DNA from 3 places in the Vreelandella subglaciescola genome. Region 1 is predicted to be linked to each of the others. Evidence: predicted binding sites of a transcription regulator. Region 1 holds the regulator's gene; each other region holds the start of a gene.

What was found. Region 1 encodes FNR, which switches genes on or off when oxygen is low (the NO sensors DNR and NnrR bind a similar motif). Its sites were predicted from a motif close to TTGATNTANATCAA; they were not measured.
Region 2: a site for FNR is predicted at 3,535-3,548, ahead of ccoM (cytochrome c oxidase subunit CcoM). Genes of this name have one in related genera too.
Region 3: a site for FNR is predicted at 3,139-3,152, ahead of dsrO (sulfate reduction electron transfer complex DsrMKJOP subunit DsrO). Genes of this name have one in related genera too.

What each region holds. Positions count from the first base shown of each region.
Region 1 covers NZ_LT670847.1:2,512,765-2,522,759, forward strand. The annotation lists gene B5495_RS11680 (sodium:solute symporter family protein) at 1-1,055, opposite strand, end outside; gene B5495_RS11685 (DUF4212 domain-containing protein) at 1,062-1,322, opposite strand; gene B5495_RS11690 (DUF294 nucleotidyltransferase-like domain-containing protein) at 1,655-3,469, shown strand; gene ttcA (tRNA 2-thiocytidine(32) synthetase TtcA) at 3,602-4,522, shown strand; gene fnr (fumarate/nitrate reduction transcriptional regulator Fnr) at 4,529-5,281, opposite strand; gene hemN (oxygen-independent coproporphyrinogen III oxidase) at 5,363-6,742, opposite strand; gene B5495_RS11710 (sulfite exporter TauE/SafE family protein) at 6,826-7,539, opposite strand; gene ccoS (cbb3-type cytochrome oxidase assembly protein CcoS) at 7,536-7,769, opposite strand; gene B5495_RS11720 (heavy metal translocating P-type ATPase) at 7,766-9,995, opposite strand, start outside.
Region 2 covers NZ_LT670847.1:545,285-555,279, forward strand. The annotation lists gene B5495_RS02495 (glycerophosphodiester phosphodiesterase family protein) at 1-351, shown strand, start outside; gene B5495_RS02500 (proline--tRNA ligase) at 553-2,283, shown strand; gene B5495_RS02505 (lytic transglycosylase domain-containing protein) at 2,280-2,885, shown strand; gene B5495_RS02510 (DUF1328 domain-containing protein) at 2,953-3,108, opposite strand; gene ccoM (cytochrome c oxidase subunit CcoM) at 3,315-3,458, opposite strand; gene B5495_RS02515 (FKBP-type peptidyl-prolyl cis-trans isomerase) at 3,586-4,107, opposite strand; gene B5495_RS02520 (AmpG family muropeptide MFS transporter) at 4,229-5,599, shown strand; gene B5495_RS02525 (SEC-C domain-containing protein) at 5,583-7,400, opposite strand; gene B5495_RS02530 (ABC1 kinase family protein) at 7,526-8,776, opposite strand; gene B5495_RS02535 (DNA topoisomerase 3) at 8,897-9,995, shown strand, end outside.
Region 3 covers NZ_LT670847.1:1,051,322-1,061,316, forward strand. The annotation lists gene B5495_RS15000 (sensor domain-containing diguanylate cyclase) at 1-346, opposite strand, end outside; gene B5495_RS04905 (5-(carboxyamino)imidazole ribonucleotide synthase) at 813-1,928, opposite strand; gene purE (5-(carboxyamino)imidazole ribonucleotide mutase) at 1,983-2,483, opposite strand; gene B5495_RS15080 (helix-turn-helix domain-containing protein) at 2,656-2,937, shown strand; gene dsrO (sulfate reduction electron transfer complex DsrMKJOP subunit DsrO) at 3,240-4,016, shown strand; gene nrfD (NrfD/PsrC family molybdoenzyme membrane anchor subunit) at 4,000-5,172, shown strand; gene B5495_RS04930 (molybdopterin dinucleotide binding domain-containing protein) at 5,165-8,287, shown strand; gene ilvD (dihydroxy-acid dehydratase) at 8,303-9,982, opposite strand.

The DNA of each region.
Region 1 (9,995 bases):
TTGTCCTCGAAGGTGATCAGGCCGGTGTGTTCCCAGGCGCGGATCCAGTTGGGGCGGTCTGCGTAAAGGATGGGGCTGCTGGCTGCGGCGTCGTAGTCTTCGACCTGCTCGCTCATGTCGGGGTAGATAGTGGTCATCAGGTTCAGGCGCGCCATGGAGCCGACGGCCGGTGCCGTGACGTACAGCAGCGCGATAAACACCAGTGCCCAGCCCGCCGACCAGCGTGCATCAGCCACCTTCGGCACGGTGAAAAAGCGGATGATGACGTGGGGCAGCCCGGCGGTACCCACCATCAGCGAGAGCGTGAACAGCACCATGTTGAGCTTGTTGTCCACGTCGCCGGTGTAGGCGTTGAAACCCAGCGCGGTCACCACCTGATCCAGCTTGTCGAGCAGCGGAATGCCGGACTCGACGTGTGTGCCGAACATGCCGAACATGGGGATCGGGTTACCGGTCAGCTGCATGGCGATGAACACGGCCGGAATGGTGTAGGCAATAATCAGCACGATGTACTGGGCGACCTGGGTATAGGTAATGCCCTTCATGCCGCCAAATACCGCGTACAGGAACACGATCAGCGCGGCAATCCAGATGCCCGCGGTATTGGACACTTCCAGAAAGCGCGAGAAAGCCACGCCGGCACCGGTCATCTGGCCGATGACGTACGTCACCGAGGCGGTGATCAAACAGACCACGGCGATCAGCCGCGCGGTGCTGCTGTAGAAGCGATCGCCGATAAAGGCCGGTACGGTAAACTTGCCGAACTTGCGCAGGTAGGGCGCGAGCAGCATGGCAAGCAGCACGTAGCCGCCGGTCCAGCCCATCAGGTAGGTCGAGTTGGCGTAGCCGCCGGCGGCCAGCAGACCCGCCATGGAGATGAACGAGGCCGCCGACATCCAGTCGGCGGCCGTCGCCATGCCGTTGGTAATGGGATGCACGCCGCCGCCGGCGACGTAGAAGTCCTTGGTGGAGCCGGCGCGCGCCCAGATGGCGATGCCGATGTAGAGCGCAAACGACGCGCCAACAAACAGTATGTTGATCGTAAACTGGTCCATGCTGGCTTACTCCCCGAGGTCGTATTTTTTGTCGAGCTGATTCATCTTCCAGGCGTAGAAGAAGGTCAGCGCGATAAACGTCAGGATTGAGCCTTGCTGGGCAAACCAGAAGCCAAGGTCAGTCCCGCCGACGGGAATACCCGCTAAAAGCGGGCGAAACAGGATGGCACAGCCGTACGACACGAAGGCCCAGACGATCAGGCAGCCGAAAATGGTGCGTACGTTGGCTTTCCAGTATGCAGCAGCGTTGGAAGTATCATCTGCCATGGCGTTGCTCTCCGTTTGTGATTGTTAAGGTTTGGAGATTGCGGTGAGTGAACAGTGCCAGGGTTGTGCGGCCGTGCCGTTCAGAAGCACAGTTTTTAACCGGGCGAAGACGGCGCGACAACCCTGCATTACGTGCTTTCATACTGGCCAAAAAACGTCAAAAAGAAATCCAGACTTTGGTCTTTAAACCAACGTCTTGACTGCTGATGGCGGGCTGGAACGGTCGCTGTGAGGATAGCCGTGGCGAATGGCTATGACGATAGTATAGGTGTCGGTACGGGCACAGACGTCGATACTCTGGGGACGCCGTTTCCCTTTTTGCCGAGGTATGCATGGTCGATGTCGAGCTTTCCCAACCTCCCTTTACGCTGCTCGACGCGGCGGGCCGTGAACATGCGCGCCGCGGCATGGATATTGCCTACTTCGACCGCGACGAAATCATTCTGGATACCGGGCAGGCCGGCGAGTCGCTGTTTTTGATCCATCAGGGTGAGGTCGCCGAAGTGGACCCGACGCTGCCGCAGGCCACCGCGCGTATCGGCCTTTACACGGCGGGTGACCTGTTCGGCGCCATCAGCATGATCAACGGCCAGAGCCGCTATCGCTTTATCGCCGAGCAGGACTGCCTGTGCTATCTGTTTCCCAAGGTGCTGTTCCAGCAGCTGTGTCGGGCGTATCCCGAGTTTGACGGTTTCTTCCGCCAGTCACTGGCGCACAAGGCGCGCCGGCTGATGGAAAAGCGTGCCGAAGGCGGCGTGACCATGGCCGGGTTCATGCTGGCGCAGGTTAGCGCCTGCATGCGCGCCCCCCAGCGCATCAAGGCCGATGCCGATATCGCCAGCGCGGTGACGCAGCTTAATGAAAGCCACGCCGATAGCCTGCTGGTCGAGCGGGAGGGCGCGTGGGGCATGCTGACCAAGACCGATCTGCTCAACGCGCTGGTGGTTGACGGATTGCCTCAGCAAAGCCCGGTCGGTGATATTGCCCGCTACCGTCTGATCACGGTAACGCCCGGCCAGTACCTGTTCGAGGCGCTGGTGATGATGACGCGGCATAAGGTCTCGCGGGTGGTGGTGCTTGACGGGCAGGCGCCGGTGGGCGTGGTCGAGCTGACCGACGTGCTGAGCTACTTTTCCAGCCGCAGCTATGTGGTGAGCCTGCAGATCGAGCAGGCGGACGACCTGCATTCGCTGGCCGCGGCCAGCCGGCGAACGCCGGAGCTGGTCAACGCGCTGATGGCGCAAGGCGTCAAACTGCGCTTTGCCATGGAGCTGTTGGCCGCGCTGAACGGCCGTATTATCCACAAGGCCTGGCAGCTGTGCGTCGCACCGCGCTACCACAATGACAGCTGCCTGATAGTGATGGGCAGCGAAGGGCGCGGCGAACAGATCCTGAAAACCGATCAGGACAACGGCCTGATTCTCGACGATGCGCTGGAATGGCCCGAGGTCGGCAGCGCCATGCGCCAACTGACCGATACGCTGGTCACGCTTGGCTACCCGCCGTGCCCCGGCAACATCATGGTCTCCAACCCCGAATGGACGGGGAGCGTCAGCCAGTGGCAGGCGCGTATTGCCAGTTGGGCCGCCGCCCGGGACGGCGACAGCCTGATGAAGCTGGCCATCATGCTGGATGCCCACGCGGTCGCGGGTAACCCGTCGCTCCTCGAGCGCGTGCGCCAGACGCTGTTCGAGCACTGCGCCAGCGATGACCTGCTGCTGTCCTACTTTGCCCGGGCAGCGCTGCGTTTTTCGACGCCGTTGACGCTGTTTGGCTCGCTGAAAAAACCCCAGCACGGCATTGATATCAAAAAAGGCGGCATTTTTCCCATTGTCCACGGCGTGCGCACCATGGCGCTTGAGCGCTGTATTACCGCCACGTCAACCTTTGAGCGGCTGGAGGCGCTGGTGGTAGACGGCCGCCTGAAGCGCCGCTTTGCCGATGACGTTGGCGAGGCGCTGGCGCTGTTTACCGAGCTGCGGCTCAAACGCCAGCTGGAAGTGCCCACGGCTGACGGCCAAAGCCGCGATCGCGTGGTGGTGCAGACGCTGTCGTCGCTGGAGCGCGACCTGCTGCGCGAGGCGCTGCATATCGTCAAGGATCTCAAGCAGCGCCTGTCGCACCGCTATCACCTGGAGTATTCCTGAAGCGAGATGAAGGGGGAGTTGGTGGGGTAGCGCCGGGTATTGTTACAATGGCCGCTATCAGAGCGGCGCTTTCCTGTTCTATCACAGCGCTGCTTTCCCCATTTTCTTCACTATCGACCGCGCAGACTTCCTATGCCGCATTCTGACCCCGTGCAATCCCTTGATCCCGCTGCGTACGCTTCCGCGCCCGAGGCCACCGCTGCCAATGATGCCGCGACCACTGAGGCGCAGCACAAACGCGACTTCAACAAGCTGCAAAAACGTCTGCGGCGCCAGACCGGCAACGCCGTGATTGACTACCGCATGATCGAGGAAGGCGACAAGATCATGGTGTGCCTGTCAGGCGGCAAGGACAGCTACACGATGCTGGACATGCTGCGCAGCCTGCAGCGCAACGCGCCGATCAGCTTTTCGCTAGTGGCGGTGAATCTTGACCAGAAACAGCCGGGCTTTCCCGAGCACGTGCTGCCCGAATATCTGGATAAACTGGGCGTTGATTACCATATCCTCGAGCGCGATACCTACTCGGTGGTCAAGGAGAAAACCCCTGAGGGTAAAACCACCTGCGCGCTGTGTTCGCGCCTGCGCCGCGGCTCGCTTTACGGCTTTGCCGAGGAGATCGGCGCGACCAAGGTAGCGCTTGGCCACCACCGCGAAGACATTCTGGAAACGCTTTTCCTGAACATGTTTTTCGGCGGCAGCTTAAAGGCGATGCCGCCCAAGCTCTTGTCCGACGACGCTAAAAATATCGTCATTCGCCCGCTGGCCTACTGCAAAGAGGCCGATATTGCCGAGTTTTCCCGTCAGATGGCGTATCCGATCATCCCCTGCAACCTGTGCGGCTCGCAGCCCAACATGCAGCGCCAGAACGTCAAGGCGATGCTCGACGATTGGGATAAAAACCATCCCGGCCGGCTGGAAAGCATGTTCAAGGCGGTGACCAACGTCGCCCCGTCCCAGCTTGCCGACCGCGAGCAGTTTGATTTTGAAAACCTTGAAGCCAAGCAGGAAGCGGCGCTCTCCGAGCGCATTCAGGCGTTCAACGTAGGCTGATGGCGTTCAGGAGGACGCGACCTCCTGGATGTCTTCCTCGGCCAGCGCCAAAAGCTGCGGCATGCCCAATATGTTGACTTCACGGCCGGAGACGGCCACGACGTTTTGGCTTTGGAAGCGGCTTAAAATCCGGCTGACGGTTTCCACCGCGAGGCCTAAATAGTTGCCGATATCCGCGCGCGCCATCGACAGCCGGAAGCTGTAGGGCGAATACCCGCGGCGGCGAAAACGATCGGACAGGGTGATCAAGAAGCTGGCCATGCGCTGGTCGGCGGTTTTGCGCGAAAGCAGGCGCATCATGCGGCGGTCTTCGCGCATCTCTTTGCTCATGCTGCGATACAGCTGGGCGCGAAGTTCGGGCAGTTCTTCAGATAACAAGTCCAGCCGGTCAAAGGGAATCTCGCATACGGTGGTGGTTTCCAGCGCCACCACGCTGCCGGGGTAGTGTTGTTCGTCGATACCGTCGAGGCCCACAAGCTCGCTGGGCAGATAGAAATTGGTCAGCTGATCGTTACCGTTACCTTCGATCGTCACCTGTTTGAGGCTTCCCGAGCGCACGGCGAAGACGCTGGTGAATGCCTCGCCCTGACGAAACAGCGGCTCGCCTTTTTTGAGCGGTGCGCGCCGTCGAATGATGGCGTCAAACTGGTCCATGTCCTCAAGCTCAAGAGCAAGCGGCAGGCACAACGAACTCAGGCTGCACGTCTGGCAGCGGGTTTCATGCAACAGGGGGCGCCGACGGCTGAGATATTCGGGCATGGATTCCTCCGTGAAGTGGGTCACGGCGCCATTATGCGAGTAAGCGCCGGCGGCCCACAAGCCACCAGCGCTGTTTTGCCGCTAAAGATAGGCATCAAACGCCGCGGCCAGCTGACGCAGCACCAGCCGCCCCGCCGGCGTGGCCGTAATGACTTCTCCGCTGTGTTCGGTCAGCCCATCGCGCGCCGCCTCGGCAAGCTTCTCAAGCGCCCGGGAAAAATAACGCGGCGCATCAATCTGAAAGCGCTGGCCGAGTGCGGCCAGATCCAGCCGGCCGTCGCACATCAGCCGCTCGATAGCATCCCGGCGAATGCGATCGTCACGGCTCAGGCGCAGGCCGCGCGCGGTGGCCAGTTGGCCTGAATCCAGCGCGTTTTCGTAGTGGCCAAGACGGGTAGGGTTTTGCGCATAGACGTCATCAACGCGCGATATGGCCGACACCCCCAACCCCAGCAGGTCGCAGTCGGCGTGGCTGGTATAGCCCTGAAGGTTGCGCTGCAGGGTGCCGTTGTGGCGGGCCGTGACCAGGCTGTCGTCGGGGCGGGCAAAGTGATCCATGCCGATGTGCACGTAGCCGGCCTGACCCAGGCGCTCAACGGTGGCGTGCAATATGGCCAGTTTTTCTGCCGCTGAAGGCAGGTCGGCGGCGTTGATCCTTCGCTGAGAGGCAAACTGCTGTGGCCGGTGCGCGTAGTCGGTCACCGCAATGCGCGCCGGATTCAGCTCGATGATCTGTTCCAGCGTGGCGGCGAAGCTGTGCGGGGTTTGCCGCGGCAGGCCGTATACCAGATCCAGGCTCAGCGAACGAAACCCCAGGCGGTGTGCCTCTTCCATGAGCGTTTCGGTCATGATCCGTGGCTGCACGCGGTTGATTGCCTGCTGGACGTCAGGGTTCAAATCCTGCACGCCAAGGCTGATGCGGTTGAAGCCGAGCAGCTGCAAATGGCGCAGGGTGAAGACATCAGCTTCGCGCGGGTCGACCTCGATGGCGTAGTCGCGTTCGGGCGCAGACGACAGCCCGAAGCGCGCATCCAGCCGGTCGAACAGGTCACTCATCTGGCCAAGGCTCAGAAACGTCGGCGTGCCGCCGCCCCAGTGCAGCTGTTCGACGGGGCGCGCGGTATCCAGATGGCGGGCGGTCAACACCATTTCGCGGTCCAGCCGCGATAGGTAAGCCTCGGGCAGCGTGGTGTCGTGGGTGGGAAACCGGTTGCAGGCGCAGTGAAAGCAGCTTTTGCGACAAAACGGGAGGTGCACGTAAAGTGACAGCCCGCGGCCGCTGGCGTTGCTGCGCTCCAGCGCCCGAGTCAAGTTCGCGGCGCCAAACTGATCGGTGAAGGCGCGTGATGAGGGATAGGACGTATAGCGTGGGCTGACGCTTGCGTAGCGTCGCAGTAGCGCCTCATCTCGGGCAGCAGGCAGCGCTGCGGTACCGACAGACAAGGGGGCAGCGCTGGCCATGGCAACAACTCCGGTTGGGAAGACGAAAGAACAACAGCGTTATCCTAGCGTCGGTCCGTGATGAAGGAGTTGAGCTATATCAATTAAGCGCCGGACATTCCTGACATGCCGGCCATGTGATAAAGCGACCACAGCTGCCACAGGGCGAAGGAAATGATGCACAGCGCGGCGATGCTGCGCGTGGCCGGATGGCGGATGAGCGCGCTGAGCTGGCGCGCAGCAAAACCGGTGGCTAAAAGCGCCGGCAGCGTGCCCAGCCCGAAAGCGCCCATGAGCAGCGCGCCACGCACGGGTTCGGCAATGGCCAGGCTCCAGGCCAGCATGGAGTAGACCAGCCCGCAGGGCAGCCAGCCCCAGACCGCGCCCAGCGCAAACGCCTGGGGCAGTTTGACCACCGGCATCAGCCGCCGGCCAAACGGCTCGATATGACGCCAGATGCGGCGCCCCACGGCTTCGACCTTGAGCAGCCCTTTCCACCAGTTGGCAATGTAAAGCGCCATCAGGATAAGCATGATGGCGGCAAAGACCTGCAGCGTCATGCGCGCCGCCGGGGCGATGGAAAACACCGTACCCAGCGTTGCCACCAGCGCGCCGGCGATCATATAGCTGGAAATGCGTCCAAAGTTATAGCTCAGCAGCAGGCCGGATAGCCGGGCGGGATGGCGCATGCTGGGCGGCACGGCAAAGGTCAGCGCGCTCATGATGCCGCCGCACATGCCGATGCAGTGGGCGCCGCCCATCAGGCCGAAGACGAAGGCCGCCAGCAGCGGCGGCAAACCCAGTCCGGTCGGGTTCATGTTGGTGGCTCGCTATTCTGCTGGCGCCGCTCGCGTGCGGCGCTGGCTGTTTGCCTGCGGCGTTCGCGCTCGGCGGGCGTCAGGTCGTTTTCATCTTCGTCAAACAGGATGCGGTACGCCGGGCCTTCGAGGTCGTCGAACTGGTTGTTCTTGACCGCCCAGAAGAAGGCCCAGACGGCGATGCCTAAAAACAGCAGGGAAATAGGGATCAGCAGGTACAAACTTGTCATGCGGTCACCGGAGACGGAGGAGAGACGTGGGGCGCGGGCCGGGTTTTCCAGCGCGTCAGGCGTAGCGCGTTGCCGACCACGATCAGCGAGCTCAGCGACATGCCGATGGCGGCAAGCCAAGGCGGCACGAGGCCAATGGCGGCCAGCGGCAGCGCGGCAACGTTATAGCACACCGACCACGCCATATTCTGTTTCATGATACGCCGCGTGGCCCGGGCAATTTCAACCGCTTCGTCAATGCGTGACAGCCGCGGGCTTAGCAGCACGGCGTCGGCGCGGGTGCGGGCGAGGTCGGTGGCGCCGTTCATGGCAATGGCGACGTCGGCACCGGCGAGTACCGGCACGTCGTTAATGCCGTCGCCTACCATGGCTACGCGTTCGCCCGTGGCCTGCAGCGCCTGAATGCGCTCAAGCTTGTTTTCGGGGCTTTGTCCGGCGTGCCAGGTGGCGATGCCCAGCGTAGCGGCGAGTTCGCCAACGGCGCCCGGGGTATCGCCGGACAGCAGCTCGACCTCAAGCCCGCGCGCCTTGAGCGCGGCGACGGTAGCGGCGGCGTCGTCGCGCAGCGCATCGTGCAGGCGAAACCAGGCGCGCGGTGCGGCGTCTTCCGTGAGCAATAGCCACTGGCCGTCATCGGGCGCCGTGGGCACATCGTCGGGCGAATGATCGCGGGAGGCGCTGGCAAATACGGGTTTGCCCAGCCGCCAGCGGGCCTTGTCGATCACGCCTTCCAGCCCCTGGCCGGTCACGCTGTGTATCTCGCGGGCGGTAAGCGTGGCGTCGCGATAGGGCTGAAAGGCCCGGGCGATGGGATGCTCCGAACGCGCTTCGAGTGCGGCGGCGAGCGTGCGGGCGCGCTCGCTTGAGAGGCCGTCGGAAAGCGGGCGGGTTTCGACCAGCTGCATTTCGCCCCGGGTCAGGGTGCCGGTTTTATCGAAAATCACCCGGGTGGCGTTGGAGAGCGTTTCCAGCGCGTCGGCGCGAGTGACTAGTACGCCGCGCCGCCTGAGCTGGCCGTGGCCGGCGGTCAGCGCGGCAGGTGTGGCCAACGCCAGTGCGCACGGGCAGGTAACGACCAGCACCGAGAGCATGATCCAGAGCATCCGTGACGGGTCGATAAACCACCAGGCGACAGCGACACACGCGGCCACGAGCAGCAGGCGCAGGACGAACAGATGCGCCATGCGCGCGGCCAGCTGGGCCAGACGCGGGCGGTTGGCAAAGGCGCGATCGGTGAGGTCGATAATCCCGGCAACCCGTGCCTGCGGGCCGGCGTGAGTAACGCGAATCACCAGCGGGTTTTCCATGTTCTGGCTGCCGCCGACCACGGGTTGCCCGACGCAGCGGGTGACGGGCAGGTATTCGCCGGTGAGCATCGACTCGTCGAGGCTGGATTCGCCCTGTTCGATGATGCCGTCGGCGGGCACGTCGTGACCGGGCTTGATCAGCACGCGGTCGCCGGCGGCGAGGCGGTTGGCGGGCACCACGCGCTCGCTGTCATCGTCTTCCAGACGCGTGGCCGAGGCCGGCAGCACGCCGCTCAGGGCATTGCCGCTCTGGCCGTTGCGCCGGCGTGCGCGGGCCTCGATGTAGCGGCTGAAAAGCAGGAAAAAGGTGAACATGGCGACGGAATCAAAGTACACCTCGCCGCTACCCGTGATCACCGCCCAGGCGCTGGCCAGATAGGCGCAGCCGATGGCAATCGAGACCGGGACGTCCATCCCCAGCACGCGGGTTTTGAGATCGCGCAGGGCATTATGGAAAAACGGCCGGGCGGAAAACAGCACCACCGGCGTGGCCAGCGCAAACGACAGCCAGTGAAACAGCGCGTAGAAGCCGTCGGAAATGTCGCCGGGAGACGAGACGTAGATGGGGATGGAAAACATCATTACCTGCGCCATGCCGGCGGCGGCAACGATCAGCCGACGAATGGTCATGCGCTCTTCGCGCTGCAGGCGTTTTTGCGCCTGATCCGGCTCGTAGGGCTGGGCGGTATAGCCGATGGCGGCCATTTCCGCGAGCAGCTGAGACAGCGCGATAATCTGCGGGTCCCAGCCAATGCGCACGCGGTGGTGGGTCAGGTTGACGGCGCTTGAGTCAACGCCGTCGAGCGCGTTGAGCCGGTGTTCGATCAGCCAGGCGCAGGCCGCGCAGGTGATGCCCTCGACTGCCAGCGTGGCGTGGACGCGGCCGTCCTCGTCGGGGTGCACAAACGTCGCCTGCAGG
Region 2 (9,995 bases), 1.1 Mb from region 1:
ATCCCCGAGGTGCTGGCCGCGTTGCCGCCCGAACGCCTGATTGTCTCGTCGTTCAGCCAGCCGGCACTTGCCGCCGCGCGAGCCATGGCCCCGCCACAGGCGTTGGCACTGGGGCTTCTGGCCAAACGCCTGCCCTGCGATTGGCCGCACCGGTGCAACGCTATCAGCGCCTTTAGCGTGCACCTGGACTGGCGTTACGTAAAAGCTGCCTCGCTGGCAGCGCTCAATCGGGCAGGCGTTACGGTAATGTGCTACACCGCCAACGATCCCGTGGCGTTTGCGCCGCGCTGGCAATGGGGCGTGAGTAGCGTGATCAGCGATAATCCGACCGTTTTCATGCCGCCCGGTTAGCCGCTGTGCCGAGGGTTTCTGCCGCGTTCCACGCTTCAGCGTACTTTCTTTGCCGCGTTCCACGCTTCACCGTACTTTCTTTGCCGCGTTCCACGCTTCACCGTACAATGCCCGCATTCCACGCTGCCGGCACTCTGTCGTCAGCGCTTTGTGTTTGTGCTTTCTGTTAACCGTCTGCCAGCTTAAGGAACGTAACTCGTCATGCGCGCCAGCCAACTTTTAATTGCCACCATGAAAGAAACCCCGGCGGATGCCGAAGTGATCAGCCATCAGCTGATGCTGCGCGCGGGGATGATCCGCCGGCTCACCTCGGGCCTTTACACCTGGCTGCCGCTGGGGCTGAAAACCCTGCGCAAGGCCGAGGCCATTGTGCGCGAAGAAATGAACCGTGCCGGCGCTCAGGAAGTGCTGATGCCCGCGGTACAGCCGGCCGAGCTGTGGCAGGAGTCCGGCCGCTGGGAACAGTACGGCCCCGAGCTTCTGCGCCTGAAAGACCGCCACGCGCGGGATTACTGCGTGGGCCCCACGCACGAAGAAGTGATTACCGATCTGGTGCGTAAGGAAATCGCCAGCTACAAGCAGCTGCCGATGAATTTCTACCAGATTCAGACCAAGTTCCGTGACGAGATCCGCCCGCGTTTTGGCGTGATGCGCTCGCGCGAGTTCATCATGAAGGACGCCTACTCCTTTCACGTTGACGAGGCGTCGCTCAAGCAGACCTATCAGGGCATGTACGACGCCTATTCGCGCATCTTCACCCGGCTGGGGCTGGACTTCCGCCCGGTGATTGCCGATAACGGCTCGATTGGCGGCACCGGCTCCCACGAGTTTCACGTGCTGGCCGACTCCGGCGAAGACGACATCGTCTTCTCGACCGGCTCCGACTACGCCGCCAATATGGAAAAAGCCGAGGCGCTGCCCGCTCCGGTGGGCAGCGAGGCCACTTGCGCCACGCCCGCCGAAGAACTACGTCTGGTCGATACGCCGGATGCCAAGACCATCGCCGCGCTGGTCGAGCAGTTTGAGCTGCCCATCGAAAAAACCGTCAAGACGCTGATGGTGCACGCCGCCGAAGACGGGCTGGTCGCGCTGATTATTCGCGGCGACCACACGCTCAACGACGTCAAGGCGGAGAATCTGGCGCAGGTGGCAAGCCCGTTGGCCATGGCCAGCGAAGAGGAAATCCGTGCCGCAGTGGGTGCCGGCCCGGGCTCGCTAGGGCCGGTCAATCTTGACCTGCCAATCATCATCGACCGCAGCGTAGCGCTAATGCACGACTTTGGCGCCGGCGCCAACGTGGACGACAAGCACTACTTTGGCATCAACTGGGAGCGCGACGCCGCGCTGCCCGAGGTGGCCGACCTGCGCAACGTGGTCGAAGGCGATCCCTCGCCGGACGGCCAGGGCACGCTTGCCATCAAGCGCGGTATTGAAGTGGGCCACGTCTTCCAGCTGGGGCAGAAATATTCCGAGGCCATGAACGCCACGGTGCTCGGCGACAACGGCAAGACCAGCCATCCGTGGATGGGCTGCTACGGCATTGGCGTGACGCGCGTGGTAGCCGCTGCCATCGAACAGAATCACGACGCCGCCGGCATTATCTGGCCCAACGCCCTCGCCCCGTTTCAGGTGGCGCTGGTGCCAATGAATGCGCACAAGTCCCAGCGCGTACGCGAAGAAGCCGAGCGGCTTTATCAGACGCTGACCAACGCCGGGCTCGACGTGCTGTTGGACGACCGCGACACCCGCCCGGGCGTCAAATTTGCCGACCTGGAGCTGATGGGTATTCCCCATCGCGTGGTGATTGGCGATCGCGGGCTGGACAAAGGCGAGCTTGAATACAAGGGCCGCCGCGACAGCGACGTCACCATGACCCCCGCCGATCAGATCGTGGAGTTTTTGCGTGCGAAAGCTTGTGCGAATGTTGCGTGAGAAAAGCCGATCTTGCTGATCCGGGTAAACCGGTCACGCACAGCAAACGACGCCCGGCCGTATGGCTGGGCGCCGCTGCAATATGCGCCGCGCTGAGCGTTGGCGCGGCCCGTGCCGACGTGCAGCCGACCTTTGGCGCGGCGCAACCCAGCGCCCTTCAGCAACTTGAGATTCGCCGTTTTCACACTGAGATGGACCGCCCGCTGGCAACGTTTATGCCGAGCGCCAAGGCGCGCGCACGCCTGCTTGAACGCGTCTACCGCGAAGCCCGGCTTGCCGGGCTGCCACCGGCGCTGGTGCTGGCGTTAATCGAGGTAGAAAGTGGTTTTCGGCCAGCGGTGGTGTCATCCGCCGGCGCGGTGGGGTTAATGCAGATTATGCCTTTCTGGATCGCCGAGCTGGGGCTTGCCGCCGATGACCTCAAGGCGCCGTCGCGCAACCTGCGCTACGGCTGCACCATTCTTGCCCACTATCTGGCCAGGGAGAACGGCGACTTTACCCGGGCACTGGCACGCTATAACGGTAGCCTGGGTAAAACCCGGTATCCGGAACGCGTAATGAATGCTTGGCAAGCGCGCTGGCACTTACCTCTCTCACTCTGACCTCCTGCCCAACCGCGATGAACATCTGGGGGCATCGTTTTCCGGCGCACTCAGGCGTCAGCCTGTTCTACTTCCTGCCTTTAATTAACGACACCACGAACAGGATAAGGAAGATAACAAAGAGAACCTTGGCAATCGTCGCGGCAACGCCTGCGATACCACCGAAGCCAAATACGGCAGCAATAATGGCAATGATCAGAAACACCACAGCGTTATTTAACATGAGTCACTCCTTTTGAATGGGCATTCACGCACCGGTACATGCTGCTCTCCTTTAGTTGTAACCGCATGAGTAAATGCCTGTCAATTCTATCTACTCTCGCTTCATACCCACGCAAAAAAATGCCGGCTCCGAAGAACCGGCGACTGGAAGCCTTGGTTGCCTGAATTCAGGTTTTACTTCGGCCTCCTCCCTGACGACTGATAAACCTACTTTTTACGACGATGATCGCGGACAATGAAACCCACCCAACCGGCCATGAAAACAATCATCATGCCGACGGTGACCAACCCGAATATTACTGCATCATCCCAATACATAGTCTTGCTCCCGCCGCGATGTGTTGCCCTCATACTAGGCAACAAACGACGGACAAAACCTGACGTGGATCAACCCTTGCACCTCATCGGGAAGACGCCGCATGGCTAATTGATCCACGTCATCTTTACCTTTAGCGCGCTATTTTTCAGGCCAAACTTCTTAAAGAACCTTGCGATCTTCAACGCTTGAGGCAGCCACTTCCGGCGCCAGCGGATGGCCCTTGGCAAGCTCGGCACGGGTCGCATCGCGCACCGTCAGCACGCGCACGTCGTAACGCAGCGTACGCCCGGCCAGCGGATGATTGGTATCCACCGTTATCTGTTCGCCGTCTACTGCCAGCACGGTAACAATCTGCGGGCCGGCCTCGCCTTCGGTCTGAAAGCGGCTGCCGGGTGACAGCTCAGCGCTGCCAAAGGCGCTACGCCCTACCTGCTGCACCAGCGCTTCATCGCGCAGGCCGTAAGCATCAGCAGGCATCAGGGTAACGCTAAGCTCGGCGCCTTCCGGCTGGCCTTCCAGCGCGCGTTCAAGCCCTGCCACAATGTTCTCGTGGCCGTGCAGGTACTCAAGCGGCTGGCCACGCGCGGCGGAATCGTCCAGCACGTCTCCCTGACCGTCACTTGATACGTGGTCACTCAATACGTAGTCCAGCGTGACAACGCGGTGCGCGGCAATCGACATACAAAACTCCTCTCCGGTAAGCTAGCGGACGTTTGATTCCACGTGTTCTTCAAGCAGCGCAGTTTAACAGCTGTCGGTGCTCGCGTATTTTAGCCGTTTGCCCAAGTTCAGGAGCCTGTCTATGCCCATCCCCGCCGCCCAGCGCAGCTGGCGAGCATCACTGGCGGTTTATTGGCGCGCCCCGGTTATCACCATGCTGTTTTTGGGCTTTTCCGCCGGCCTGCCGTTTTTGCTGGTGTTCTCGACGCTTTCCGCGTGGCTGCGAAGTGCCGGTGTGGAAGTGGCTGCCATCGGCTTTTTCGCCTGGATAGGCATGCTTTATTCGATCAAGGTTTTCTGGGCGCCGGTGGTCGACCGCGTAGCGCTGCCGCTATTGACGCGCGCGCTGGGCCAACGCCGCAGCTGGATGCTGCTGGCGCAGGCGGTCATCGCTGCAGGACTGGTGGGCCTTGCCGCGACGCCGCCGATGGGTAATCTGGGCTGGGTGGCGGGGTTCGCCCTGCTGGTGGCCTTTGGCTCGGCCACTCAGGACATCGCGATTGACGCCTTTCGTATCGAGTCGGCCGACGATGACAAGCAGGCCGCCATGGCCTCGACCTATATCATCGGCTACCGCGCCGGGCTGTTGGCCGCCGGCGCCGGGGCGCTTTACATTGCCGCCACCGTCTCGTGGCACGCGGCCTATCTGACCATGGCTGCGCTGGTCGGTGTGGGTATGCTCACGGTATTGGTGCGCCCCGAACCTGCGCGAATGACAGGCAGCGGCAAACCCGTGCTGGAACCCCGGGTGCGTGCTTTTTTGCGCAACAGTCGCCACCAGCCCCGCCTTTGGCGGCACTTTGTGGCCTGGATCATCGGCGCCATCGTCTGCCCGTTCACCGACTTTTTTGTGCGTCACGGCATGAAAACGCTGGGGCTTTTGGCGTTTATCGCGGTGTTTCGCATCAGCGATCTGGCCATGGCGTCGATGGCCAACCCGCTGTATATCGACCTGGGGTTTTCGTTGGCCACCATTGCCAGCGTCACCAATATTTTCGGCATTGCCATGAGTATTGGCGGCGGTATGCTCGGCGGGCTGCTGGTGGTTCGCTACGGTATCGGGCCGCTGCTGGTGGTGGGGGCTATGCTGACGATGCTGACCAACCTGCTGTTTGCCGCGCTTTCCCTGATGGGCGATCAGCTGCCCATGCTGGTGGTGACCATCATCGGCGATAATCTGGCCAATGGCCTGGCCAGCGCAGTATTCATCGCATTTTTATCCAGCCTGACGTCGCGCGCCTACACCGCGACGCAGTACGCGCTGTTTTCTTCGTTGATGACGCTGCCCGGCAAGTTTTTAAGCGGCTTTGGCGGGCTGCTGGTCGAGGCCCAGAGCTACGCGAGCTTTTTTATCCTGGCCTCGCTGCTGGGGATTCCCGCGGTCATGCTTGCCGTGTGGGTCAACCGTGATCGCGACCTTTACGGCAAGCCTGCCGCTAGCGGCGCTCGCTGAGCCACTCCAGCGCGCCGGGGGTCACCCGCCACTGATCGCGCATCAGCGTGCGGTACTGCCAGGCCTCGGCGCGCGTACCGGGTGCCATGCTCCCGTCTTTCCCCGGCAAGGCCGGGCGCGGGTGTTCGGTGCAGAGCATCTCCAGCGCGTAGCGGCTGTGGCGCTTGACGTCACCCAGCGCTTCTTCGGCCTGTTCCCACTCTTGTAAGCGGTACAGCGCCAACGTGCGCCCAAGCAGAATATTGAGCCACAGCGAGCCGTCGTCTTCCGCGGCGTCCGCCAGCGTCAGCGCATCGCGGTTGCGCTCGTCACGCAGCAGCTGGTCAAGCACCAGCTCGCGCAGGCCAAGGCTGTCTTCGCGATTGATGGCCAAAAGCTCCTCGGCCAGTTGGCGGGAATGCTGGCGTGCGCCGCGCTCCATGCCTACCACCAGCGCCAGACCGATCCGCAGCAAAAACGCGTTATTGGCATCGTCCCAACACAGGCTGCCGTCGCCTTCGGCGCGCGCCTGCTCAAGCCAGCGCGATAGCCGCAGCGCCAGCGGCTCGAGCAGGCTCGGCGCCATCCACGGCAGGCTGCCAAAACGGCTGGTCAGCGCCAGCGTCAGGTCCTGGACCACTTGGGGCGAGTCCAGCCATTCGGGGTGCGCGCACAGCGCCGACATCCACTCAATGGCGTTGCCCCAGGGATCATCACGAAAGCCCAGCGCCACATCGGTATCCACCAGCACCTGAAACTGCTCGTGCCAGGCGGCAAACAGCGTGGCCTCGCGAGAGTTTTCGTGATACTCGAGCCGCCCGGTCTCCGCCTGCGCCTGAAACTCAAGCTTGGGCGCGGTATGCAAGGCGGCCAGCAATGACTGCAGCCCGATCAGCGGCGTGGCCAGGTCTTCCTCGGCACTTAACAGCTGATCGGCCAAGGTGGCGCCGGGGTTATCGGCCAGCGCGGCCAGAAACGCCAGCTGATCTTCGTCGAGATCGCCCTGACGCACCAGCCGGCGGTACCAGAAATGCGCGCGTTCTTTGGCTTCCTGCTCATGCCCCTCATGGAGCAGCAGCATGGCCTCGATGTAAGCCAGCGTCGGCGAATCAGGCAGCGCCTGCTGCGCGCGAACAAACGCCGCCCGGGCGCTGTCCAGATCATCGTTATCCAAGTGCATCAGACACAGCCGCTCAAGCGCGACGCCGCGCAAAAACAGTGGGCCGCGTTCCAGCACTTCGTCGAGCAGCTCGGTGCGCTTGCGGGTAAAGCCGCGCTCCTGGAACAGGTCGAGCAGAATCTCGAACGCCGGCTCGGCCTGCTCCGGCAGGCGTGACCAGTCGCGGCCGTCAAACAGCGACTCGAGGATCTGCATCGAACGCCCGGTCTGGCCGCTTTCCGCGGCAATCAAACCGGCTTCCAGCAGCGCCTGCGCGGGTGCTTCCCGGCTTTGTAGCGCGGCTTTGAGCGTGGCGCCCTTCCACTCGCGCAGCGACAGCATCCACATCATCTGCTCGGGGATCTCGGTGGGGAAATCAACGGGGTAGCAGCACTGCTTGTACTTGCGCCCCGAGTCGCACCAGCACGGCTCGTTGCGCCCCGGCTCGGCCAGCGGCTCGCCGGAAAATGCCAGCCGCTCCAGCGGCGTTTGCGACCATAACACCGGCGCCAGCGCCTGCGCCGTGGCAAAGTCGCCGTTGAAATAATCGCCGCCCTCGGCGCGCACCCAGATCATGAAGTCGGGGTAGTGCTCTTTTTGCCGGATTGCCGAGAGTGCCTCAGAGGCAAAACCCAGCAGCTGATCAACCCATACCGCCAGCATTGCCGTCTCCATATCGTCTTGAGCCAGCGCGAAAAGCGCCGCTAAGTAAAGCGCCGTAGTCTAGCATGCCCGCGGGCGGCTACGCAGGAGTAGGCACGGGGATTAAACGCCAGCGTGTCAACGCTTCAACGGCGGGCGCTCGCCCACCTCAGCAACGGCTGACAGCGCCGGTGCATGTCGAGCCGAGCGCCCAGACGCACCATGTTCCAGTAATGGCCGTTGAGCGCCCGGGACAGCAGCAGCGTGTCCGCCGGCGGCTGCAGGCGGTCCATGGCCGCCCACACCCGCGGCGAGAGCTCGCGCAGGCCACGGTGAACACGCACATCGGCAAAATCCTGCTCGCCGGGAGCAAACAGCGGCGCCACGGCGTCGGCCGCCTGGCGATACAGGGCCAACGGCGCCCCTTGCCCCTTGCGCCCGCCGAGCGCCAGCATGGCGTCATCCATGGCCATGGGGTCACCGGCAAGCGTGGCTTCCAGCAGCGCCATCATCGCCGCCAGGCGAGCTTCGGGCACCGCGACCACCGCGCCAAAGTCGTAGATAATCAGCCGCGACTCGGCGTCCACGGCAAAGTTGCCGGCGTGGGGGTCGGCATGCAACTCGCCGTAGGTAAACAGCTCCTCGGTCAGCCAGTCGGCCAGGGTGGCAGCCACTTGCTGGCGCACCACGCCGTCAGCGTCGGCCATTTCGTCCAACGGTGTGCCGGCGAGATAGCGCATGGCCAGCACGCGTTCGCCGCACAGCGCCTCAACCGGCTCGGGGATGCGCAGCCGCGGCTCGTGACGATAGCGCTCCCGGTAGCGGGCAAGTGTTTGTGCCTCGGCGCGATAGTCCAGCTCGTCGCGCAGCCCCGCGGCCAGCTCCTCGAACAGCGCGTCCAGTCGCGACGCCGACACCTTGAGCCAGCGGCCCAGGCGCATCATTCGTCTGACCTGGCGAAGATCGCCTTCCAGGGCGTCGGCAAGGCCGGGGTACTGCACCTTGAGCACCAGCGTATCGCCTTCCTGGGTGATGGCCTTGTGTACCTGACCCATGGACGCACTGGCAAAAGGCTGCGGTTCAATATGGCGAAAGTGGGCGTCGAGATCGCCGTACTCGGCCTGAAGCGTCTCGCGGATGCGCGGCCAGGGCATGGGCTCGGCCTGGCGCTGCAGGCGCGCCAGCTGGTCGGCCAGCTCCGGCGGCAACACGTCGTCCCACTGGGCGACAATCTGTGCCAGCTTCATGGCCGGGCCGCGCAGCTCGGAAAGTCCGTCGAACAGTGCCTCACCCAGCGAGTTCCAGTCGGCGCTACCGCCCATGCGGTTCTTCAACAGCGTGCCGCCGGTGCGCGCGCCGAGGCCGAATAGCCGGCGCGTTCTGCCATGTTCACGCATGGCTGAATCCTTGATCGCAATATGTCATACAAAAGCTATACGAAAAGAAGACAAAAGCAAAGGTCGACCAACGCGCTCGCGCGCTCTGTTATCATGGCCTTTTGCTCAGAAGCTTTTGCCATGCGTTTGATTATTGCCGAAAAGCCCAGCCTGGCGCGGGCCATTGCCGAAGCACTGCCCGAGCGTGCCCGGCGGGAAGACGGCGCCCTGCACGCCGGTGACACCGTGGTCACATGGTGTTTGGGCCACTTGCTGGAGCAGGCGCCGCCCGAGGCCTATAACGCCGCCGACAAACATTGGCAGCTGGACCGCCTGCCCATTGCCCCGGCCGCGTTCAAGCACGTGCCGCGCCCCAAGGCGCGCGGGCAGCTGGCGATTATCCGCCGGCTGATCAAACGCGCCAGCAGCGTGGTTCATGCTGGCGATCCCGACCGCGAAGGCCAGCTGCTGGTGCAAAACGTGATTGAGCATCTGGGCTACCGGGGGCCGGTACAGCGCCTGTTGATCAACGATTTGAACCGCCCGGCGGTGAAGCGAGCTTTGGGCGCGCTTGCCGACAACGCCACGTTCGCGCCGCTGTACCGCGCCGCGCGAGCACGGGCGCAGGCCGACTGGCTTTACGGCATCAACCTGACCCGTGCCTGGACACTGCTCGGCCGTCAGGCGGGGCATTCCGGCGTGCTTTCCGTAGGCCGCGTGCAAACGCCGGTACTGGGGCTGATTGTGCGCCGCGACAACGCCATCCGCGACTTTACCCCCTACCCGTTTTATCCGCTGTGGGTCGACGTTCGCGTTGCCGGCGGCGAACTGCGTGCCTGGTGGGTGCCCCGCGCGCCGCATCCTCTCGACGACAAGGGCCGGCTGCTTGAACGCGCGCCGGCGGATGCGCTGGCGCAAACGCTGCCGGGCAGCCACGGCCGAGTGGCGCGTCTGTCGCAGCAGGAAAAGCGTCAGGCGCCGCCGCTGCCGTATTCACTCTCGGCGCTGCAGGTGGACGCCGCCCGGCGCTTCGGGCTATCCGCCAAAATCATACTCGATACCTGTCAGGCGCTTTACGAGCGCCACCGACTGATTACCTACCCGCGCTCGGACTGCCGCTACCTGCCCGACGAGCACTTTGGCGAAGCACAGCGCACGCTGGCCGGTGCCTGCCGTTCAGACGCCACGCTTGGCGGCTGGCTGGACGGCGCCGACTTCAGCCGCCGCTCCAAGGCGTGGA
Region 3 (9,995 bases), 1.5 Mb from region 1:
AGAAAACAATGCATAGTGCCGCCAGCTGGCCGTAGTGATCGGGAGTAAACAGCAAGAAGCTGCCCGCGCCCCATACGCAGCCCACTACCAGCGTCCCGATGGCAAACCGCCACAGCCAGCGCGGGTGCTGACGCTGTTCTTTGGGCAGGCGCGCATAACAGTGTGCAAGCCCCAGACGCAGTAGCGAAACGAGAGACAGCGCACCAAGCCAACCGAGCAGCGTGGCGGCGGGTACCACCGGCCACAGGGTAATCACCAATAGGCCAGCGACAACCACGCTCAGAACAACGGGCTGCCACAGGTTTTCGTAAAGCAGGTGGACTTTTTCGCTGCGTAATTGCTGCACCGTGTGCTCATGGTCTCGGCGGCATTCTTCGCTAAAATCCCCTCGCAGCTTTCCTCTCAGCTCCGATCCGGCGAAAAAAGGCGACATCGGCGGCATATAAAGGCTCCTGTGCTGTAATGCCAATCAGTTAAGGTTGATTCACGAACCGATTTTTGAATTGGGATATTAGCCGGCAGGCCATGGGCCTGCTTCGCCCGGCGCTTGTGCCCGGGGTGTGGGTAGAGCCGGCCTCTTACAACACCGGTTGGCAGGCAGATGAAAAGCTTAACTGACTGGCATTACTCCTGTGCTGCGGTTTTTTTCCACCAATAAACCCAGCCCGAACGCAGGACGTTCAGGCATGGCGGACTTGGGGCGACGCCGCAGCTTTCTTATAGTGTGGCCTTGCGTGCTCGAAGGCTTAGCCTATAAAGGCGTAGCCTGTATATGTAGCGCCTTTTACGCTCAGTTGCGAATCGTAAAGTCGTTACGGCACAAAGCTGAACGCCGGCGCCGGCGCATCGGGCAATAACGCCGCGCAGACATCGAGCTTTTCTTTCAATGCGGCATGGTCGTGCGCCACCACGTTGATATGCCCAAGCTTGCGTCCGGCGCGCTCGGCTTTGCCGTAACGGTGCAGATGAGCGTCAGCCAGACGCAGCACTTCGACGCTCTCAGGCTCTTGGCCAATTACGTTGATCATGCAGGTAGGCGACAGCGCGCGGGTCTCGCCCAGCGGCAGCCCCTGCACCGCCCGCAGGTGGTTTTCAAACTGGCTGGTCACCGCGCCGTCCATGGTCCAGTGGCCGGAATTGTGCACCCTTGGGGCCATTTCATTGGCCAGCAGCCTGCCGTCGCGGGTCTGGAACAGCTCCAGCGCCAGCACGCCGACGTAGTCTAATTCGTCGAGCAGCGTACGGATGTAGCCGTCGGCCGTTTGTTGCACGCCTGCGTCCAGATCCGGCAGCGGCGCGATGGAGTAGCGCAGAATACCGTCAACGTGCTGGTTTTCTGCCATCGGATAAAAGCGCACTTCGCCGTCGCGGCCACGCACGGCAATCATCGACACCTCACGAATGAAATCGACAAACGCCTCGACGATCAGTTTTTCGTGGCCAATGGTCGCCCAGGCGTCGGCGGCTTGATCGGGGGTTTGTAGCACCGCCTGACCTTTGCCGTCGTAGCCTTCGGTCACTGATTTGGACACTACCGGGCAGCCCAGCGTGCGCGCGGCGCTTTCCAGCTCAGCGGCATTGGTGACCACACGATACTCGGGCGTGGGAATCTCCAGCCGGTCAAACAGCGCTTTTTCTTCCACGCGGTTCTGGCACACGGCAATGGCGCGGCTGCTAGGGTAGACGGGTTTATGCGCCTCGATCTCACGCAGCAGCGCCACCGGCAGATGCTCGAATTCGTAGGTGACCACGTCGACCCGATCGAGAAAATCGCTTAGCCGCTGGTTCTCGGGGTCGCTGATGATCTCGCCAATCGCCGCGCTGTGGCCGCCCGTGGTATCCAGAAAAGTGAAGCGGTTGCCCAGCGGATAGCCGGAAAGCGCCAGCATCTGCCCGAGCTGACCCGCACCGAGTATGCCAATGTTCATGTAAAGCCTCCGGAAATATCATTGCCCGTGTTGTCGTTACGTCAGGCCCAGCGCCTAGGGGCGCGGGTCCGGGTTGTCGAGCACCGCCTGTGTCTGCTCGGCGCGAAAGGCCTCGACGGCGGTACGCACCGGCGGATTGGCCAGCCCCACCACCTGCGCGGCCAGCAGCCCCGCGTTGGTTGCGCCGGCCTTTCCGATGGCCAGCGTCCCTACCGCGACGCCACCGGGCATCTGGGCGATCGAGAGCAGCGAATCAAGCCCCTTCAGCGCCTTGGACTCCACCGGCACGCCGAATACCGGCAGCGGGGTTTGTGACGCCACCATGCCCGGCAGGTGGGCGGCTCCGCCGGCGCCGGCGACAATCACCTGAATACCGCGCGCGGACGCCCCTTTGGCGTAGTCAAACAGCAGATCCGGCGTGCGGTGCGCCGAGACCACGCGAGTCTCGTAGGCCACGCCCAGACGCTCGAGCATGGCGACCGCGTGTTCCATGACCGGCCAGTCCGACTTTGACCCCATGATCACTCCGACAACGGGTGGGCTTTCTGACGCCATGGCATTGATCTCCGGCTGGTTCGCGTTACTCAAAAAAATGAAGGCGCACAGTTTACCAGCATGGCGCCATCTGCGGGCATCGGCACAGAACGAAATTTTCCTCGGCCGGGCATTGAAAAGCCGCCCGCTTAGCGGCATTGTTAGCGGTGCCACTTCCCATCAATGGAGACTCATGAGTACGGCACGTTCGTCTGCCCATGCAGAACTGACCGACCCTCCGCGAACCAGCCCTGACGATTTTGACGTCAGGGAATTGGAAAAACGCACGCGCCTGATGCGCATCATTACCCGGCTAATTGCCATCTCCGATCTCGGCAGCCGTGAAATCGCCCGTCGCGCGGGACTTCCCGTGCAAAAGATAAGCGATCTACTGGCCGGCAGGCTTGAACACCTGCACGCCGATGAGCTTAACGTGCTGCGCCGCACGCTGGAGCCGGAGGCGCCATTGTACTGAGTCGACACAGACGACCCGAGAAAGACGGTCAACATTGACTGACCTCACAACGAAAACCAGCCCTCGCGGCTGGTTTTTTTGTGCCTGCTCCTCCCGGTCAGCGGGCCAACATCGTTATTTAAAGAACAACCGGTTTTATCTTTATAAACAAAAGCTTACTCCAGAAGATTAAGGCAGCATTAAAAATACCGAGATAAACCCTTGATGGGTATCAACTTTTAACGTTGATCAGCGGCGTATCCTTGGCCTGTCCCGACGATTCATTGATGCAGCCAACAGAGCTGCCCTACCAAGGAGGCGCCATGGACCCCATACGCCGTTCACTTCTCGGCCAGCTGGCGCGCCTGAGCGCCGGCGCGGCGATGGTTCCCTTGTCCAGCGTGGCCAGCGCCGGCATCAACGACCAGCCCCCACGCCGCGAAGGCGATCCCAGCAAGCGCTACGGCATGCTGATCGACCTGCGCCAGTGCATCGGCTGCCAGGCCTGCACCGTTTCCTGTCATATCGAAAACGACGCCCCGCTGGGCAACTTTCGCACCATTGTCTCGCAGCTTGAAGTCGAGCAGGAAGGCACCGGCGAGGTCGCCACTTTCATGCTGCCGAGGCTTTGCAACCACTGCGACAACCCGCCCTGCGTGCCGGTATGCCCCGTTCAGGCCACCTATCAGCGTCAGGATGGCATCGTGGTGGTTGACAGCGACCGCTGCGTGGGCTGTGCCTACTGCGTTAACGCCTGCCCCTACGACGCGCGCTTTATCAACGAAAAGACCCAGACCGCGGACAAATGCACCTTCTGCGCCCACCGTCTGGAAGCCGGGCTGCTGCCGGCGTGCGTGGAGTCCTGCGTGGGCGGCGCACGCATCATCGGTGACATGCGCGACCCCGAAAGCGAAATCAGCCGCCTGATGGACAAGCACCGCGACGAGCTGATGGTGCTGCAGCCCGAAAAAGGCACTCTGCCCCAAGTGTTTTATCTGGGGATGGACGAGCGCTTTACCCAGCGCCCCGACGCCGAACCCGGCATCTGGAACGTCATCAACGAAGCGGGCAAGGAGTTGGGCTATGAGTTTGGTCACTGAGGTTGTCGTGCCGCGCTACGGCATTGCCTGGTACCCCTGGGCGGTGCAGTACTTCTTTTTGATCGCGCTGTCTTACACCAGCCTATGGATTGCAGCCCCGGGCATTATTCTGGGCAAGAAACACTGGCTGGCCACCTCACGGCTGGCGCTTTTGGCCTGCGTGTCGACCACGCTGGTAGCACCCGTGGCACTGCTCGCCGACCTGCACCAGCCGCTGCGTTTCTGGCATTTCTACGCCCATCCGACGCCCTGGTCGTGGATGTCGCTCGGCAGCTTTCTGCTGCCGCTACATCTGGCGAGCACCGTGCTGCTGGCCTGGCTGGCCTGGCGCCCGGCGCTTAAAGCGCGCAGCCAGGAAAACGACGGCTGGTTTTCACTCATTGCCGGCTGGATCGCCTGGGGCGACTGGCAGGTCTCGCGAAAGATCATGGTGCTGGTCGGGCTCGCCGCGCTTGCTACCTCCGTCGGCATGATGATTTATACCGGCGCCGAAGTCGCTATCGTCAAAGGCCGCCCGCTGTGGCACACCATCTGGCTGCCGCCAATGTTCGTGGCCACCGGCATCGTTGGCGCCTGCGGACTGATTTTGCTGCTCAACCGGATTTCCGGCATGCGCCAAGCCGACACCAACCGGCAGATGCTCGCCATCATGGTCGGCGCCTGCGTGGTCGCGGGCTTTATCGCGCTGACCTGGTTTCTCGACGGTGCCAACGCCGTCTCCGGCTCGGTCGCAGCCGCGCTGGATTCCATTGACCAAAGTGCCGCCTGGCGTAGCACCGCCATCGAAGGCGGCATTGCCGGCGTTCTGCTGGCCGCGCTCGCTTTTGTCGTGCGCCGCACCCCCGCTCGGCGCAAAGCCTTTGGCTGGGTGCTGGGCCTGCTGGCGCTGCACGTGGCGTGGATGTTCCGCTGGGTAGTGCTGATGAACGTGCAAACCGTTGCCCGCAACAGCGCCGGCTTTCACGACTATCACGTCGCTTTCGGCTCCTACGGGCTGACCGGCATCATCGGCATTTTCGGCCTGTGGCTTACCGCCCTGCTGCTGATCGAACTGTTCGTGCCCTGGCGCGAGGCCTCGCTCGATCCGCAGCGCGACGCCCCTGCCTCTAACATTTCCGTTTCCGCCGCTTCACAAGGAGCTCCCCGCCATGGATAACTCACGTCGTCGCCTGCTCAAGGGCGCTGCCGCGACCGGCGGTGCCGCCGCCTTTGCCGTCGGCTACTCGGGCCCGCTGGTCAAAATGGCCAAGGGCGTTAGCGGAAGCGCAGGGGAAAAACCCAACCACCCCATCCACGGCAATTCGCTGGCGCCGGAATATAGCGTCGACCTCGAGTCCGGCGAGCTGACCCTGAACCCCGACCAGCGCACGGCCTTTACCGTGTGCTACGGCTGCACCACCAAGTGCGGCGTGCGGGTACGTGTGGATAACAATAGCGACGAGGTGTTGCGCACCATCGGCAACCCTTACCATCCGCTATCCAGCGAGCCGCACCTGCCCATGCGCACACCGGTGATCGAGGCGCTGAAAAACGTCAGCGCCTATCAAGACCAGGGGCTTGCCGGCCGGTCTACCGCCTGCGCCCGGGGCAACGCCATGATCGGCCAGATCACCAGCCCCCACCGCGTCAAGCACTGCCTAAAGCGCGTGGGCGAGCGCGGCGAGCGGCGCTGGGAGCGCATCTCCTTCGAGACGCTGATCGAAGAAATCTGCGAAGGCGGCGACCTGTTCGGCGAAGGTCAGGTCGACGGCCTGCGCGCGATTCATAACCACGACGAACCCGTCGATGCCGCCAACCCCGAGTACGGCCCCAAAGCCAACCAGCTGCTGCTGATGGAAGCGACCGACTACGGCCGTTCGGCGCTTCTCAAACGCTTTGGCTTTAATGCCTTCGGCACGCGCAACTACGGCCACCACGGCTCCTACTGCGGGCTCGCGTTCCGCATGGGCTCGGGCGCACTGATGGACGACATGGCCAAATTTGCCCACGTCAAACCCGACTACACCCGCGCCAAGTTTGCGCTGTTCATCGGCACCGCACCGAGCCAGGCGGGCAACCCGTTCAAACGTCAGGGCCGGCTGTTGGCCGAGGCGCGTTCCAAAGGCACGCTGGACTACGTCGTTATCGACCCCGGGCTTAACGCCAGCGCCTCCCACTCCGCCGGCGATCGCAGCCGCTGGGTGCCAATCCGCCCGTCAAGCGACACCGCCTTCGCCATGGCGATGATCCAGTGGCTAATCGCACACGAAGCCTACGCCGCCGACTACCTCGCCATGCCCAGCCCCGAAGCGGTGGATGCCGCGGGCGAAAACGGCCACACCAACGCCACCCATCTGGTGATCGAAAGCAAAGACCATCCGCGCTTCGGCCACTTTTTGCGCCGCTCGGATATGGGCGAACTTGAAGGCAGCATTGCAGCCGGCAGCGACGCCGACGACGTCATGGTAGTGGACAGCAACGGCGCACTGAAGCCCAGCCGCGATGTGCGCAAGGCCGAACTTTTCGTCGAGCGCGAGGTAGTGATACCGGGCAGCGGCGAGACGCCTGACAGCACCGTTCGGGTCAAAAGCAGCCTGACCAAGCTGCGCGAGACCGCCAACGAGCACAGCCTTGAAGACTACGCCGAGCACTGCGGCATCGACCCCCGCATGATCAAGCACATCGCCGAGCGCTTTGCCGCCTACGGCCGCGACGCCGTGGTCGACACCCACGGCGGCATGATGTCGGCCACCGGTTTTTACGGCGCCTATGGGCTGATGATGCTCAACCTGCTGGCGGGCAGCTTCAACCGCCAGGGCGGCGCGGCGCTGGGCGGCGGCAAGTTCAACGGCACCGGCAAAGGGCCGCGCTACGATCTGGCCGACTTCCCTGGCAAACGCGGCCCCAAGGGCGTGTTCGTTTCGCGCACGCGCTTTGCCTACGAAGACACCGCCGAGTATCAGCGCAAGGTCGACGCCGGCAAAAACCCCTACCCGGCCAAAGCGCCTTGGCGGCCGCTCGCCCCGCCGATTTTGACCGAGCAGCTGGCCTCGGCGCTCGACGGCTACCCCTATCCGATCAAGGCGGTTATCGGCTGCATGGCCAACCCGCTGTACGGTCAGGCCGGGCTGTATAAAACCATCATCGACAAGCTCAAGGACCCGAAACACCTCGGGCTTTACGTTGCCATCGACGGTTTTATCAACGAAACCAACCGCTTTGCCGACTACATCGTGCCCGATTCGGTGATGTACGAGGTCTGGGGCTTTACCGGCGCGTGGAGCGGTACGCTGACCAAGATGACCACCGCCTGCTGGCCGATTATCGAGCCGCGTCAGGACAAGACCGCCGACGGCGAACCCATCAGCATGGAGAGCTTCTTCATTGCCACCGCCAAGCGGCTGGGGCTGCCGGGCTTTGGCGACGACGCCATTCCCGGCGCCGACGGCAAGCTGTATCCGCTCCACCGCGCCGAGGATTTCTTCCTGCGCGCGGCGGCTAACATCGCGCACATGGACGAGCCGCTGCCCGAGATCAACACAAGCGACGCCCTGCACAGCGGCATCGAACCGCTGCTGCCGCATCTGACCCGCACCCTGCCGGCAAACGAACGTGGTCGGGTGGCCTACCTGTACGCCCGCGGCGGGCGCTTTGAAGACCACAGCGCCGCCCTCGGCGAAGGCAAAAAACTGGGGCACGCCTGGTCGCGGGCGCTGTGCGTGTACAACCCCCAGGTGGGCACCACGATCAACAGCCAGACCGGCGAGCGCCTCTCGGGTACGCCGTGCTTCCAGGCGCCGCGCTTTGCCGACGGCACGCCGATGCGCGACATCTATACCGAGGAAGAATGGCCGCTGCTGGCATTCTCGTACAAGTCCAACGTGATGAACTCCTACGCCATCGGCCTGGAGCGGCTGCGCATGATCAAGCCGTATAACCCGGTACTCATGCACACCGAGGACGCCGCACGGGTGGGGGTGAAACACGGCGATACCGTGCGCATCGAAAGCCCCGGCGGCGAAGTGTTGGCGCTGGCGCTGGTCAGCAACGGCGTGATGAAAGGGGCGCTGGGTATCGAGCACAGCTTCGGCCATACCGAGTTGGGTGCCAGCGAGCACCTGATCGACGGCCAGCCGTTTGCCGGCAACGACTGGGTCGGTGCCGGGGTCAACATCAACGATCTGGGCTTTGCCGACCCGACCCGTAAGGTCGCCGGCACCTGGCTTGAAGGAGTCAGCGGCGCATCCGTGCGCCAGGGGCTGCCCATCCGTGTCAGCTTTGTTGAAGGATAACTGAAGAAATAGCGGTTACTCGTCGGTGACCGCACCGGTGCTGGCCGAGCTGACCAGCTTGGCATACTTGGCCAGCACGCCCTTGGTGTAACGCGGCGCGGGCTGCTGCCACGCGGCGTGGCGGCGCTCAATATCTTCGCCGCCGATTGCCACATCGATGGTGTTGGCTTCGGCGTCGATGGTGATCACGTCGCCGTCTTCCACCAGCGCCAGCGGGCCGCCGTCAAAGGCTTCAGGCGCGACGTGGCCCACCACAAAGCCGTGGCTGCCGCCGGAGAAGCGCCCGTCGGTAATCAGCGCCACGTCGTTGCCCAGCCCGCGCCCCATAATGGCCGAGGTCGGCGTGAGCATTTCGCGCATGCCCGGCCCACCTTTGGGGCCTTCGTAGCGAATCACCACCACGTCACCGGCGACCACGGTGCCGTCGTTGATTCCCGCCTGAGCCTCCTCTTCAGAGTTGAACACCCGCGCCGTACCGCGAAAGTGCGTGCCTTCCTTGCCGGTAATCTTGGCCACCGCGCCCTCGGGGGCGAGGTTGCCGTGGAGAATGCGCAGGTGGCTTTCCGCCTTCACCGGCTTGTCCAGCGGCGCGATGATTTCCTGGGCGTCGGGGTAGCCCGCAACGTCGGCGAGGTTCTCGGCCAGGGTATTGCCGGTCACGGTCAGGCAGTCGCCGTGGAGCAGGCCCGCCTCGAGCAGCAGCTTCATCAGCGGCTGAATCCCGCCGATGGCGACAAGCTCGCTCATCATGTAGTGGCCGCTGGGGCGCAGGTCGGCCACCACCGGCACGCGCTTGCCGATCTCGGTGAAGTCGGATAGCGCAAGCTCAACGCCCGTGGTGCGCGCCATGCCGATCAAATGCAGCACCGCGTTGGTCGAGCCACCCAGCGCGATCACCACGGTAATCGCGTTTTCAAACGCCTGACGCGTCATGATGTCCGACGGCTTGATGTCGCGCTTCAAGAGTTCGAGCACCGCTTCGCCGGCGGCTTCGCAGTCGTCGCGCTTGTCATTCGACACGGCGTTTTGCGCCGAGCTGCCCGGCAGGCTCATGCCCAACGCTTCAATCGCCGAGGCCATGGTGTTGGCGGTATACATGCCGCCGCAGGAACCGGGGCCGGGAATTGCGGTTTCTTCGATGTTCTTGAGCTCGATGCGGTCGATATCGCCGCGCGAATGCGCGCCCATGGCCTCGAAGACCGAGACAATATCGGTATGCCCCTTGCCCGGCAGAATGGTGCCGCCGTAAACAAACACGCTGGGGCGATTAAGCCGCGATAGCCCCATCATGCAGCCGGGCATATTCTTGTCGCAGCCGCCGATGGCGACCAGGCCGTCAAAGCCTTCGCAGCCGGCAACCGTTTCGATGGAGTCGGCGATCACTTCGCGCGAGACCAGCGAATATTTCATGCCTTCAGTGCCGTTGGCGATGCCGTCGGAAATGGTGATGGTATTGAAAATAACGCCTTTACCGCCGGCGCGGTCGGCGCCGTCGCGGGCGTGTTCAGCCAGCTCGTTGATATGACTGTTGCACGGCGTGACCATGCTCCAGGTCGAGGCCACGCCCACCTGGGGCTTGGTGAAATCTTCATCGGTAAAGCCCACCGCGCGCAGCATGGCACGGCCGGCGGATTTTCCCACGCCGTCAACGACGTTGGAAGAATAACGACGCGAAGCGTCTTGTGTATCGGTCATGTTATTGCTCTCA